Regions from separate parts of the Streptosporangium sp. NPDC004379 genome, predicted to be linked through region 3. Evidence: predicted binding sites of a transcription regulator. Region 3 holds the regulator's gene; each other region holds the start of a gene.
The links. The regulator LexA, encoded in region 3, represses DNA repair genes until DNA is damaged. The targets are predictions, from matches to a motif close to TCGAACANNTGTTCGA.
Positions count from the first base shown of each region.

Region 1: ruvC (crossover junction endodeoxyribonuclease RuvC) is a predicted target of LexA. The motif match lies at 2,194-2,209, and genes of this name have one in related genera.
Region 2: ACFYSC_RS00980 (SAV_6107 family HEPN domain-containing protein) is a predicted target of LexA. The motif match lies at 2,364-2,379, and genes of this name have one in related genera.

Region 1 is NZ_JBIAMC010000024.1:52,517-55,784, forward strand. Features, by position in the region: gene ruvB (Holliday junction branch migration DNA helicase RuvB) at 1-936, opposite strand, end outside; gene ruvA (Holliday junction branch migration protein RuvA) at 950-1,570, opposite strand; gene ruvC (crossover junction endodeoxyribonuclease RuvC) at 1,567-2,160, opposite strand; gene eis (enhanced intracellular survival protein Eis) at 2,303-3,268, opposite strand, start outside.
Region 2 is NZ_JBIAMC010000001.1:250,316-253,583, forward strand. Features, by position in the region: gene ACFYSC_RS00970 (transcriptional regulator) at 1-93, shown strand, start outside; gene ACFYSC_RS00975 (PP2C family protein-serine/threonine phosphatase) at 240-1,460, shown strand; gene ACFYSC_RS00980 (SAV_6107 family HEPN domain-containing protein) at 1,670-2,116, opposite strand; gene ACFYSC_RS00985 (L,D-transpeptidase family protein) at 2,686-3,268, opposite strand, start outside.
Region 3 is NZ_JBIAMC010000011.1:8,525-11,792, reverse strand. Features, by position in the region: gene ACFYSC_RS23290 (vitamin B12-dependent ribonucleotide reductase) at 1-257, opposite strand, end outside; gene nrdR (transcriptional regulator NrdR) at 352-819, opposite strand; gene ACFYSC_RS23280 (hypothetical protein) at 1,248-1,523, opposite strand; gene lexA (transcriptional repressor LexA) at 1,734-2,438, shown strand; gene otr(A) (tetracycline resistance ribosomal protection protein Otr(A)) at 2,650-3,268, opposite strand, start outside.

The sequences.
Region 1 (3,268 bases), on a different contig from region 3:
GGCCAGCAGCCCCTGGCGCACCAGGAACGGCTCGGCCACCACCTCGACCGTCTCGGGCTCCTCGCCGACCGCGACCGCGAGGGTGGACAGGCCGACCGGGCCGCCGCCGAACTTGCCCAGCAGCGCGGTGAGGACCGCCCGGTCGAGCCGGTCGAGCCCCTCGGCGTCGACCTCGTAGAGGTTCAGCGCCGCCGCGGCGACGTCGCGGGTGACGACGCCGTCGGACCGCACCTCCGCGAAGTCGCGGACCCGGCGCAGCAGGCGGTTGGCGATGCGGGGCGTGCCGCGGGAGCGCCCGGCGATCTCGCGGGCGGCGTCGCCGGGCAGCTCCAGGCCGAGCAGCGCCGCCGAGCGGTGCAGCACCAGCTCCAGCTCACCGGCGTCGTAGAAGTCCATGTGGGCGACGAACCCGAACCGGTCGCGCAGCGGCGCGGGCAGCAGGCCGGCCCGGGTGGTGGCGCCGACCAGGGTGAACGGGGCGACCTCCAGCGGGATCGCGGTGGCCCCGGGCCCCTTGCCCACCACGATGTCCACCCGGAAGTCCTCCATCGCGAGGTAGAGCATCTCCTCGGCGGGGCGGGCCATCCGGTGGATCTCGTCGATGAACAGCACCTCGCCCTCCGACAATGTGGAGAGGATGGCCGCGAGGTCACCGGCCCGCTCCAGCGCCGGCCCGGAGGTGATCCGGATGGGGGCCGACAGCTCGGTGGCGATGATCATGGCGAGGGTGGTCTTTCCGAGACCGGGGCCGCCGCTCATCAGCACGTGGTCGGGCGGCCGGTTGCGCCGCAGCGCGCTCTGCAGCACCAGCGACAGCTGCTCGCGCACCCGCGCCTGGCCGATGAACTCCTCCAGCCGCTTGGGCCGCAGCGCGGCCTCGACCAGCCGCTCGTCGCCCTCGGCGTCGGCCGAGACGAGTTCCCGCTCGAAGCTCACGGCGTCTCCCCCCTCACCGCACGCTCAGCACGCGCAGCGCGGCCTTGAGCAGCGCCGCCACCTGGGGCGCGCGGCCCTGGGCCGTCTCGGCGTCGGCCTGGGGCGCGACGAGCGCGACGGCCTCGTCGGCGTCCTTGGCCGAGTATCCCAGCCCGACCAGGCCGGAGTGGACCTGCTCGCGCCAGGCGGGGACGGCCGGGCCGCCGTTGAGGGCGGCGCTGACGGCCTCCTCGGGTGTGCCGAGCTTGTCCTTGAGGTCGACGATGATCCGCTGGGCGCCCTTGGGGCCCACCCCGGGGACCCGGGTCAGCGCCTTGACGTCGGCGGCGGCCACGGCCATCCGCAGCGCGTTGGGCGTGTGCACGGCGAGCATCGCCAGCGCGACCTTCGGGCCGACCCCGCTGGCCGCCTGGAGCAGCTCGAAGATCCTCCGCTCGTCGTCGTCGGCGAAGCCGTACAGCGTGAGGGACTCCTCGCGCACCACCAGCGAGGTGGCCAGCCGGGCCTCCTCCCCCACGCGCAGCGCCGCCAGTGTGCCGGGCGTGCAGTGCACCAGCACGCCGACGCCGCCGACCTCGACCACCGCTCCGTCGGGGGCGATCGCGGCCACCCGTCCTCGCACCGAGGCGATCACTTCGTCGTTCCTCTCGAGTATCCGGCGGGCCTGCCCCGCCCGCGGAAGTACGCGGCGGCGGTGACCCCGCCGCCCGCGCCGGTGGCCCGCGCGGCCGCCTCGGCCAGTCTGTTCTGGGCGCCGCCCCGCCAGACGTGGCAGATGGCCAGGGCGAGCGCGTCGGCGGCGTCGGCGGGCTTGGGCATGGCGTCGAGCCGCAGCAGCCTGGTCACCATGGTGCCGACCTGGCGTTTGTCGGCCGTGCCGCTGCCGGTGATCGCGGCCTTGACCTCCGACGGGGTGTGCAGCGCCACCGGCAGCCCACGGCGGGAGGCGCACAGGATCGCCACCGCCGACGCCTGGGCGGTGCCCATGACGGTGCGCAGGTTGTGCTGGGCGAAGACGCGCTCCACGGCCACGGCGTCCGGCTCGATCTCGTCGAGCCAGCGCTCGATGCCGGCCTCGATCGCCACCAGCCGGGCGCCGATCTCGTCGTCGGCGGGGGTGCGCATCACCCCGACCTTGACCAGGCGGAGCGGCGCCCCGGGGCGCCCCTCGACCGCTCCGAGCCCGCACCGCGTCAGCCCCGGATCGACCCCCATCACCCGCAGTTCGGGCAACCGCACCGGCACGCCTTCCGCTCGCCGAACACCTGTTCGGTGCCCGACTCTACCGTCTGCGGGCAGGGCGCGCACGGCCATCGAACCGCCCTCGCCGCCGTCACCGTCCCACCCCGTCCCGTGGCCGGCGCGCTCAGAACGAGTCGGTCATGTACGGCCGGGCGTGGAAGGCCGCGTCGAGGGCGTCGTCGGCGTCCGCCGGCCCGGTGAGGAGGCCCGCGCGGCGCAGGGTGGCGGCCGGCACGCCCGCGAACAGCGCGGAGAGGCCCCCGGCGGTGAGGGCGGGGGCCGTCCCCGGGATGGTCCCGGCGGGCTGGGCCGTACCGGAGCCGCCGGAGACCGCCAGATGCCAGGGCCCGGAGGAGGCGGGCCGCTCGGGGTCGTCGACGTGGACCACGACGTCGAGGGTGACGCCCGCCGGGAACCCGCGCCCGGCGACGGCCGCCGCCGGGTCCACCACGCGGAACATCCAGCGGCTCTGCGCGACCTCGTCGTTCACCCGCTCGCCGAGCAGCCAGAACACCGGGTCGTCGGGGGCGACGACCGCGCGGACCTTCTTGGCGACGGAGGACGAGGAGCCGACCAGCGCCCACAGCGCCCTGGCCGTGGCCTCCGAGCCGGCGACCAGGCCGGTGACCGCGATGTCGGGGCCGTCCCAGCCGTAGGCCACGAAGCCGTCCTCGGCCAGGTAGACGAAGTCGCGGGTGCTCTCCAGCCACCGGCGCACGTCCGCCTCGCTCCGGCGGACCGGCCCGGAGGCGCGGGTGGCGGCGTGGACGCGCCCGATGACCTCGCCCAGCGCGCGGGCGTCCCCGGGGCCGGTACGGCGGAGCGGGACGTCGCCGGTCGTGCGGATCGAGCGCAGCCCCTCGGTGGGCAGCACGGCCCGGTGCAGGGCCCCGGCGTGCTCCCAGCCGAGCGAGCGGTAGATGCGGGTGGTGGCGGGGTACAGTGCCGAGACCGGCAGCCTCAGCGCGGCGCAGCGGTCCAGGGCGGCCCGCATGATCATCCGTCCGACGCCGCGGCCCCGGTCCTCGGGGGCGACGGTGACCGAGGCGATGCCGCCCATGGGCAGCGGCCTGCCGTGCCACCACTGGGT
Region 2 (3,268 bases), on a different contig from region 3:
ATCTACGACAAGTCCCCGGCCGAGCTCACCGAGGAGCTCATCAACTGGGGCGTGCTCGATCCCGAGGCACGGCGCGCCGTCGAGTCGTTCTGACCGTCGCCGTGGGCGTGCCGCCGCGGCGCGCCCACGGCCGCGGAGCGCGACACGCCGTATCCCCGGAAGATCACTCGCATACCGCCACAGAAGACCTTCGCTGTGGTAGGAAAAGGCAAATACGGCTTTAGCGAGATGTGGTGAACATGGCACGGAGAGAGGATCGGCACGATCACTCTCCTCCGTCCCCGAAAAGCCGCCTCGACGTCGTCGTGGCGATGCTCGGCTCGACGAAGACCCGCGCCTTCCTGCGGCTGCTGACCTCCGTCGGGGCCAGCAGGACCCAGGACACCCTACGGCTGCTGCCCTTCGTCGTCATGGCCGTGGTCGCCCTGGCCGACCTCGGCTCGGGCCCGGAGACCGGGCTGCTCCCCCTGCTGGCCCTCGGCCCGGCGTTCGCCAGCGTCGCCTGCGGCCTGGGCCGGACGACGGTGGTCGGGATCGTCGCGCTGGCGCTGTGCGTCGCCCTCGGCCTGCACTACGACGTCCTGTGGAGCTCCCGCACCAACATCACCATGATGGCCATCCTGGGCGTCACCATGGCCAGCGTGCTGGCCAGCGCCGGCCGGCTCCGCCACGAACGGCAACTCGCCGACGTCCGCTCGGTGGCCGAGGCCGCCCAGCGGGTTCTGCTGCGGCCGGTGCCGCGCCGGGCCGGACCCGAGATCGGCGTCGCCGTCTCCTACACCTCCGCCACCGCCGAGGCCCGGATCGGCGGCGACCTGTACGACGTGGTCACCACCCCGCACGGGGTGCGGATCATCGTCGGGGACGTGCAGGGCAAGGGCCTGGAGGCGGTGGAGACGGCCGCGGTGGTGCTGGGCGCCTTCCGGGAGGCCGCCCACGACGAGACCGGGCTGCTGCGCGTGGTGACCCGCCTGGAGAACGCCCTGACCAGAGAGCTCTCGGGCGAGCAGTTCGTGACGGCGATCCTCGCCGAGATCACCGGCGACGCCTCCATCACCATCGTCAACTGCGGTCACCCGCCGCCCATGGTGCTGGGAGCCGGCGGCAAGCAGTGCTTCGCCGAACCGCCCGAGGAGGCGCTGCCCCTGGGCATGGGCGCACTGCGGGTCAGCGAGCCGAAACCGTACCGCATCCCCTTCGAACCCGGGGAGCAGGTGCTCTTCTACACCGACGGGGTCATCGAGGCGCGCAACGGGGCGGGCGAGTTCTATCCGCTGGAGGCGCGGGCGCACCTGCTCGGCGGATCGGATCCGCAACTGGCCCTGGACGCCCTGCGCGCCGACCTGCTGCGGCACGTGGGCCGCCCGCTGGGCGACGACGCCGCGATGCTCCTGCTGCGCCACCGGGTGGACCGCCGGACGGACTCCTCGGACGCGTCAGCCCCCTCGGCGGTCCCCTGAGCCCGGCCCGGGTCTCCTGAGCCGCGCCCTGCCCCAGGTCTCCTGAATGCCCGGCAGGGGTCTCTTGAGCGCCCGGCAGGGGTCTCCTGAGTGCCCGGCAGGGCCACAGGACGGGACCGGGACGCCGCGGACGCGGGCGACGGGATGACGGAACGACGCGGTGAGGGGCGCGCCTGCCGGCGTGTGAGGGGGTGCGCCGGGCGGCGGGGTCAGCCGGCCAGCGGGACGCTGCCGGGCAGGGTGGGCTGGACGGGCACGCCGAGCATCTTCTCGACGGTGGCGACGAACCGCTCCGCCTCGGAGATCAGCTCCTCGGCGTCGCGCGCCGACACCACGCGCGTCATGCCGGCCTCGGCCGAGGCACGCTTGGTGGCGCTCATCTCGAAATAGGGGGCCCAGTCGGCCAGCCGGGGCTCCGCCTCCGGCAGCAGCTCCCAGGCGCTGCGCAGCCTGCGCCTGCGGCCGTCCATGGGGCGCGGGCGGGCGGCCAGGACCGCGGCGGCGGCACGCAGGGCCGCCAGGTGGGCCGCGACGTAGCGGGTGGCGGGGGTGGTCGCGGCGGCGGCCTCCTCCAGGCAGTCGCGCGCATCGGCCAGATGCGCCCGGACCGTGGGCGAGAGCCGGGGCCCGCCCGAGTCACCGGGTCGATGGATCACTGCGCTTCAACCTCCTTGGTCGCAAGCGGCTCCCGGCGTTCTCACCGGTGATGTCAAGGCTCGCAGACACCACCGACAAATCCGCCGGGCGGCCGGACGAGGAGCTTCCCCTCTCCCCGTCCGGTTCCCGCCCGCCGTCGCCGCCGTGACGGCGGCGACGGCGGACGACCGCCCCTGGACGCGAGCCGCGAGCCTCGCATCTTTACATCGAACATAAATTCGATCACCCGCACTGTCAAGCAGTGCGGCGAACAAAGGTTCGATCGGCGGGAAAAGCGAGAACCCCGGGAGATGGGGATCTCCCGGGGTTCTCCGCGCTCGAACAGGCGCTCGGGGACGGCCGGCGAACCGGCGGGACGGGCTCCCGCCGCGGCCGCCGCGCGCCCCCGCGGCCTCCGCCGTACCGGCTCCGCCGGGGAACGGCGGGCCGCGGCGGAGACGGCGTACGGGGAGGCGGCGGACGGGCCGCGGTGGAGACCGCGGACGGTCCCTGTGGGCTAGCTCACGAACCTCCTGCGGACGGTCCCCGTGGGCTACCGCACGAACCTCCCGCGGACGGTCCCCGTGGGCTACCGCACGAACCTCCCGCGGACGTGCACCGGCACCCCGGTGCCGAGCAGCTTGGGCAGTGCCGACGCGACGTTCATCGGCAGCCGCACACAGCCGTGCGAGGCCGGGGCCAGCGGCACCGACAACGCGCCGTGCAGGGCGATGCCGCCGTTGAAGAAGATCGGGTTGTACAGCTTGCCGAGGTAGGAGGTGTGCCAGCCGCTTCGCCGCCAGGTCGTCCGGTAGTCGCCCGTCGGCGTGCGGGCGTTGCCGCAGAACCGTTGGGTCCGGCCGTTCCAGGTGGCCGTCTCGCAGTAGGGGATCCCGCTGCCGGAGGAGATGTGGCTGATCAGCCGCACCCTCCCGCCGACGTACAGGACCATCACCTGCTGGGTGAGGTTCACCTCGACCCGGGTCGCCCGGCCGCCCGGCACGAGCACCCTCGGGGCGCGCGGAGCCTCCAGCGCCCGCCACGTCCTGCTCGCCACGGTGCTGGTCGGCGCGATGCCGTTGACCTTCTGGAAGGCCCACAGCGCGGTCAGGGTGCCCCCGCCGTACCGGCCGTCGGCCGTGCCCGGCATGTAGCCGAGCTGCTGCAGCCGC
Region 3 (3,268 bases):
GTGCCGACCGCGCCACGGAAGTACTTGGTGGTCACGATGTTGGCGGCGTTGACCGACCAGGACTCGGGGAACTCCACGCCCCGCTGCTCGAAGTTGATCGAGCCGTCCCGCCAGTTGGTCATGACGACGTCACGGCGTTCCCAGGACACCTCGTCGTAGGGATGCACTCCGGGGGTGGTGAAGATGCGCTTCATCTTCAGCCCCTTGCGCAGCCGCCTGCCCCCGCCCGCGGCCGTACCGCTGACCGTCTCCGTCATGACTTCCCCCTTCCGGGGCCCCGCCTTTTCGCGGAACCCACGAGTCGGACCACATCAACGCGCCGCTCTGGCCCCCGGCGCCCGGGGTTCGGATTCAGTTTCGGTCCTGCTTGGCGGAGCGTTCCGCGCGCAACTGCTCGATCTCGGCCTCGAAGTCGGCCAGGGTCTCGAAGCCGCGGTAGACGGAGGCGAACCGGAGGTACGCCACCTCGTCCAGCTCGCGCAGCGGGCCCAGGATCGCCAGCCCCACCTCGGGGGCGGCGATCTCGGCCGCTCCCGTCGCGCGGATGCTCTCCTCCACCCGCTGGCCCAGCTGGGCGAGGGAGTCCTCGCTCACCGGACGCCCCTGGCACGCCCGCCGCACTCCGGCGATCACCTTGTCCCGGAAGAACGGCTCGGTGACCCCGCTGCGCTTGCTGACCATGAGCAGGACGGTCTCCTGCGTGGTGAACCTGCGGCCGCATTCGGGGCACGTGCGCCTGCGGCGGATGGCGCCGCCGTCGTCGGTGGACCGGCTGTCGATGACCCGCGTGTCCGGGTGACGACAGAACGGACAGTGCACGCGGGTCGCCTCCTTGGCCTGCAGGTGGCCCGCGCCCTGTGTTTCGCCTCGTGTTTCCCGCAAACCCCATGGCAGGGGCGCGCGCGCACGTCTTCCAAGGGTCGAAATGCGGTAACGAAAACACAATCTATGGTGAAGTTCACCGGTGGAGCCACTAGATGTTGTGGTCCAACGGTAGGAGGGTCCGACCATGAACGCAAGTCAGCCGGGCCCCGCGCGCCGAAGTCGCTGATCAGCGCGCCGACCCGGCGTGTCGCCCCCTCCTGCCCCGGCGGTCACGGCGGTAACACCCCCTATGCCCCTTTCGCCCCCACGCCCCACGAAGCCACCACACCCTGAGGCCGCACCCTGAGGCCGCCGCGTCCCGGCGGCCGGGACGCCGGCCGCCGGGACGCGCGGTCACCCTCCGGGACGCGCCGTCACGGTGATCACGGCGCCGCCTGCCGGGGCCCGGCGTCGCGGGCCGGGACCGACGAGGAGTCGGCGCACCCCGGATAGCCGACCCCGAGGGTCGTGTCGATACGGGGACCGAGCCACAGCGCCCCCAGGGTGACGAGCGTGAGGACCGCCAGCACGACGACCCTGCCCCGCCTGGTGAGCCGGACCGGCGCACCAGGGTATCGGACGTTCCCCGGCGGCCCGGGCCTGCGGCCGGGCCGCCGCCGGGATCGTGGCGCCGCCATCTCCGCCGCGGTCGCCTTCATATTGACCACCCCCTCCGACCTGGTCGAACACACGTCGAGGAAAGATCGGCGAATCGAACACGATGTCGATCGAACTCCCGTACGATGTTGTACACCACGCCGTCGGTCATTTCGAGGAAGACTCGAACAGTTGTTTGAACATGATCTTCGACGGCGGTACGGTCGCTGTGGGCGACACGGGCAATGCAGACCGGGAGGCAAGGAGATCGCATGAGCGAGCACGACGAGAACGGTTCGGCCGTCAACGACCTGGCGGTGCGCAGACGTGACTCCCTCGGCCTCACCCCCAGGCAGCGGAAGATCCTTGAGGTGATCCGCGACTCGGTGCAGCAGCGCGGCTACCCGCCGTCCATGCGGGAGATCGGCGAGGCGGTGCAGCTCACCAGCACCTCCAGCGTGTCGCACCAGCTGACGGCGTTGCAGCGCAAGGGCTATCTGCGCCGCGACCCGCACCGTCCCCGCGCGCTCGAGGTACGCCTCCCCGGCGAGCCGGTGCTGTGGGTGGACCCGGACGCCGCCCAGGAGGGCGTCAGCCGCCCCACCGCGGCCTATGTCCCGCTCGTCGGCCGGATCGCCGCGGGCGGCCCGATCCTCGCCGAGGAGAGCGTCGAGGACGTCTTCGCGCTGCCCAAGCAGCTCGTCGGCGAGGGCACGCTCTTCCTGCTCCAGGTGGCCGGCGACTCGATGATCGAGGCCGCCATCGCCGACGGCGACTGGGTCGTCGTCCGCCAGCAGCCCGTGGCCGACAACGGCGACGTGGTCGCCGCGATGATCGACGGCGAGGCCACGGTGAAGACCTTCAAGCGCAAGGGCGGCCACGTCTGGCTGGTCCCGCACAACCCGAACTACGACCCGATCCCCGGCGACGAGGCGACCGTCCTGGGCAAGGTCGTCGCGGTGCTGCGCAAGCTTTAGACCCTTCCCTGGAGGAGCGGGCCCCGGTCTCCACCGGGGCCCGCTCCTTTTCACGGGCCCATCGGCCTCCGCGTCCTGTTCTTCCTCCCGCCGCCCCACGCGCCGTCACCGGATGCCGGAACGGCGGGCGCCGCCGTCCTCGCCACCGCCGTCCTCGCCACCGCCGTCCTCGGCACCGCCGTCCTCGGCACCGCCGTCCTCGGCACCGCCCTCACCGCACCCCGCCGCGCTGCGCGAGATGGCGGAGATACTCCACGCGATCGAGCGGGTTGCCGTCCGACCGCGCGCGGTGGGGAGGCGGGCCGGTGACCGGCCGGTCACCGGCCGGCCCCGACCACCAGATCCCCTCGCCCCGCGACAGGCCGGGAAGCCGGCGCTTCACCTCCCGCACCCTGCGCGCGGGGATGTCCCCCTTCAGCGACCACGTCTCCGGTCCCCCGGCGGAGGCCGCCGTCTCCGCCCCGTGCTCGGCGAGCAGTGCGGTGACCGCGCTCAGCGTGTCGGCGGGGATCTCCAGTTCGAAGGCGTGACACGGCTCGTGGACGCGGGTCCCGGCGGCGGCCAGCGCCCGCATCAGGACGAGCGGAGTGAGGTGCCGGAAATCCCCGGCCGTGCTGAGCGGAGGCGCGAAGCCCGTCCGGGTCAGGGTGACGACGCAGTCGATCACCGCCCAGCCGTGCATCCCCTGCCGGAGGGTGTCGCGGACGGCCTCCTCGATCGCCCGGTGGAAGGGACGCGGGAGCGATCCGAGCTCCACCTCCCGCCGGAAGGCGAGCCCCGATCCGGTCACGCCCGGCTCGACGCGCAGCCCGACGGTCGCGTAGAAGTCG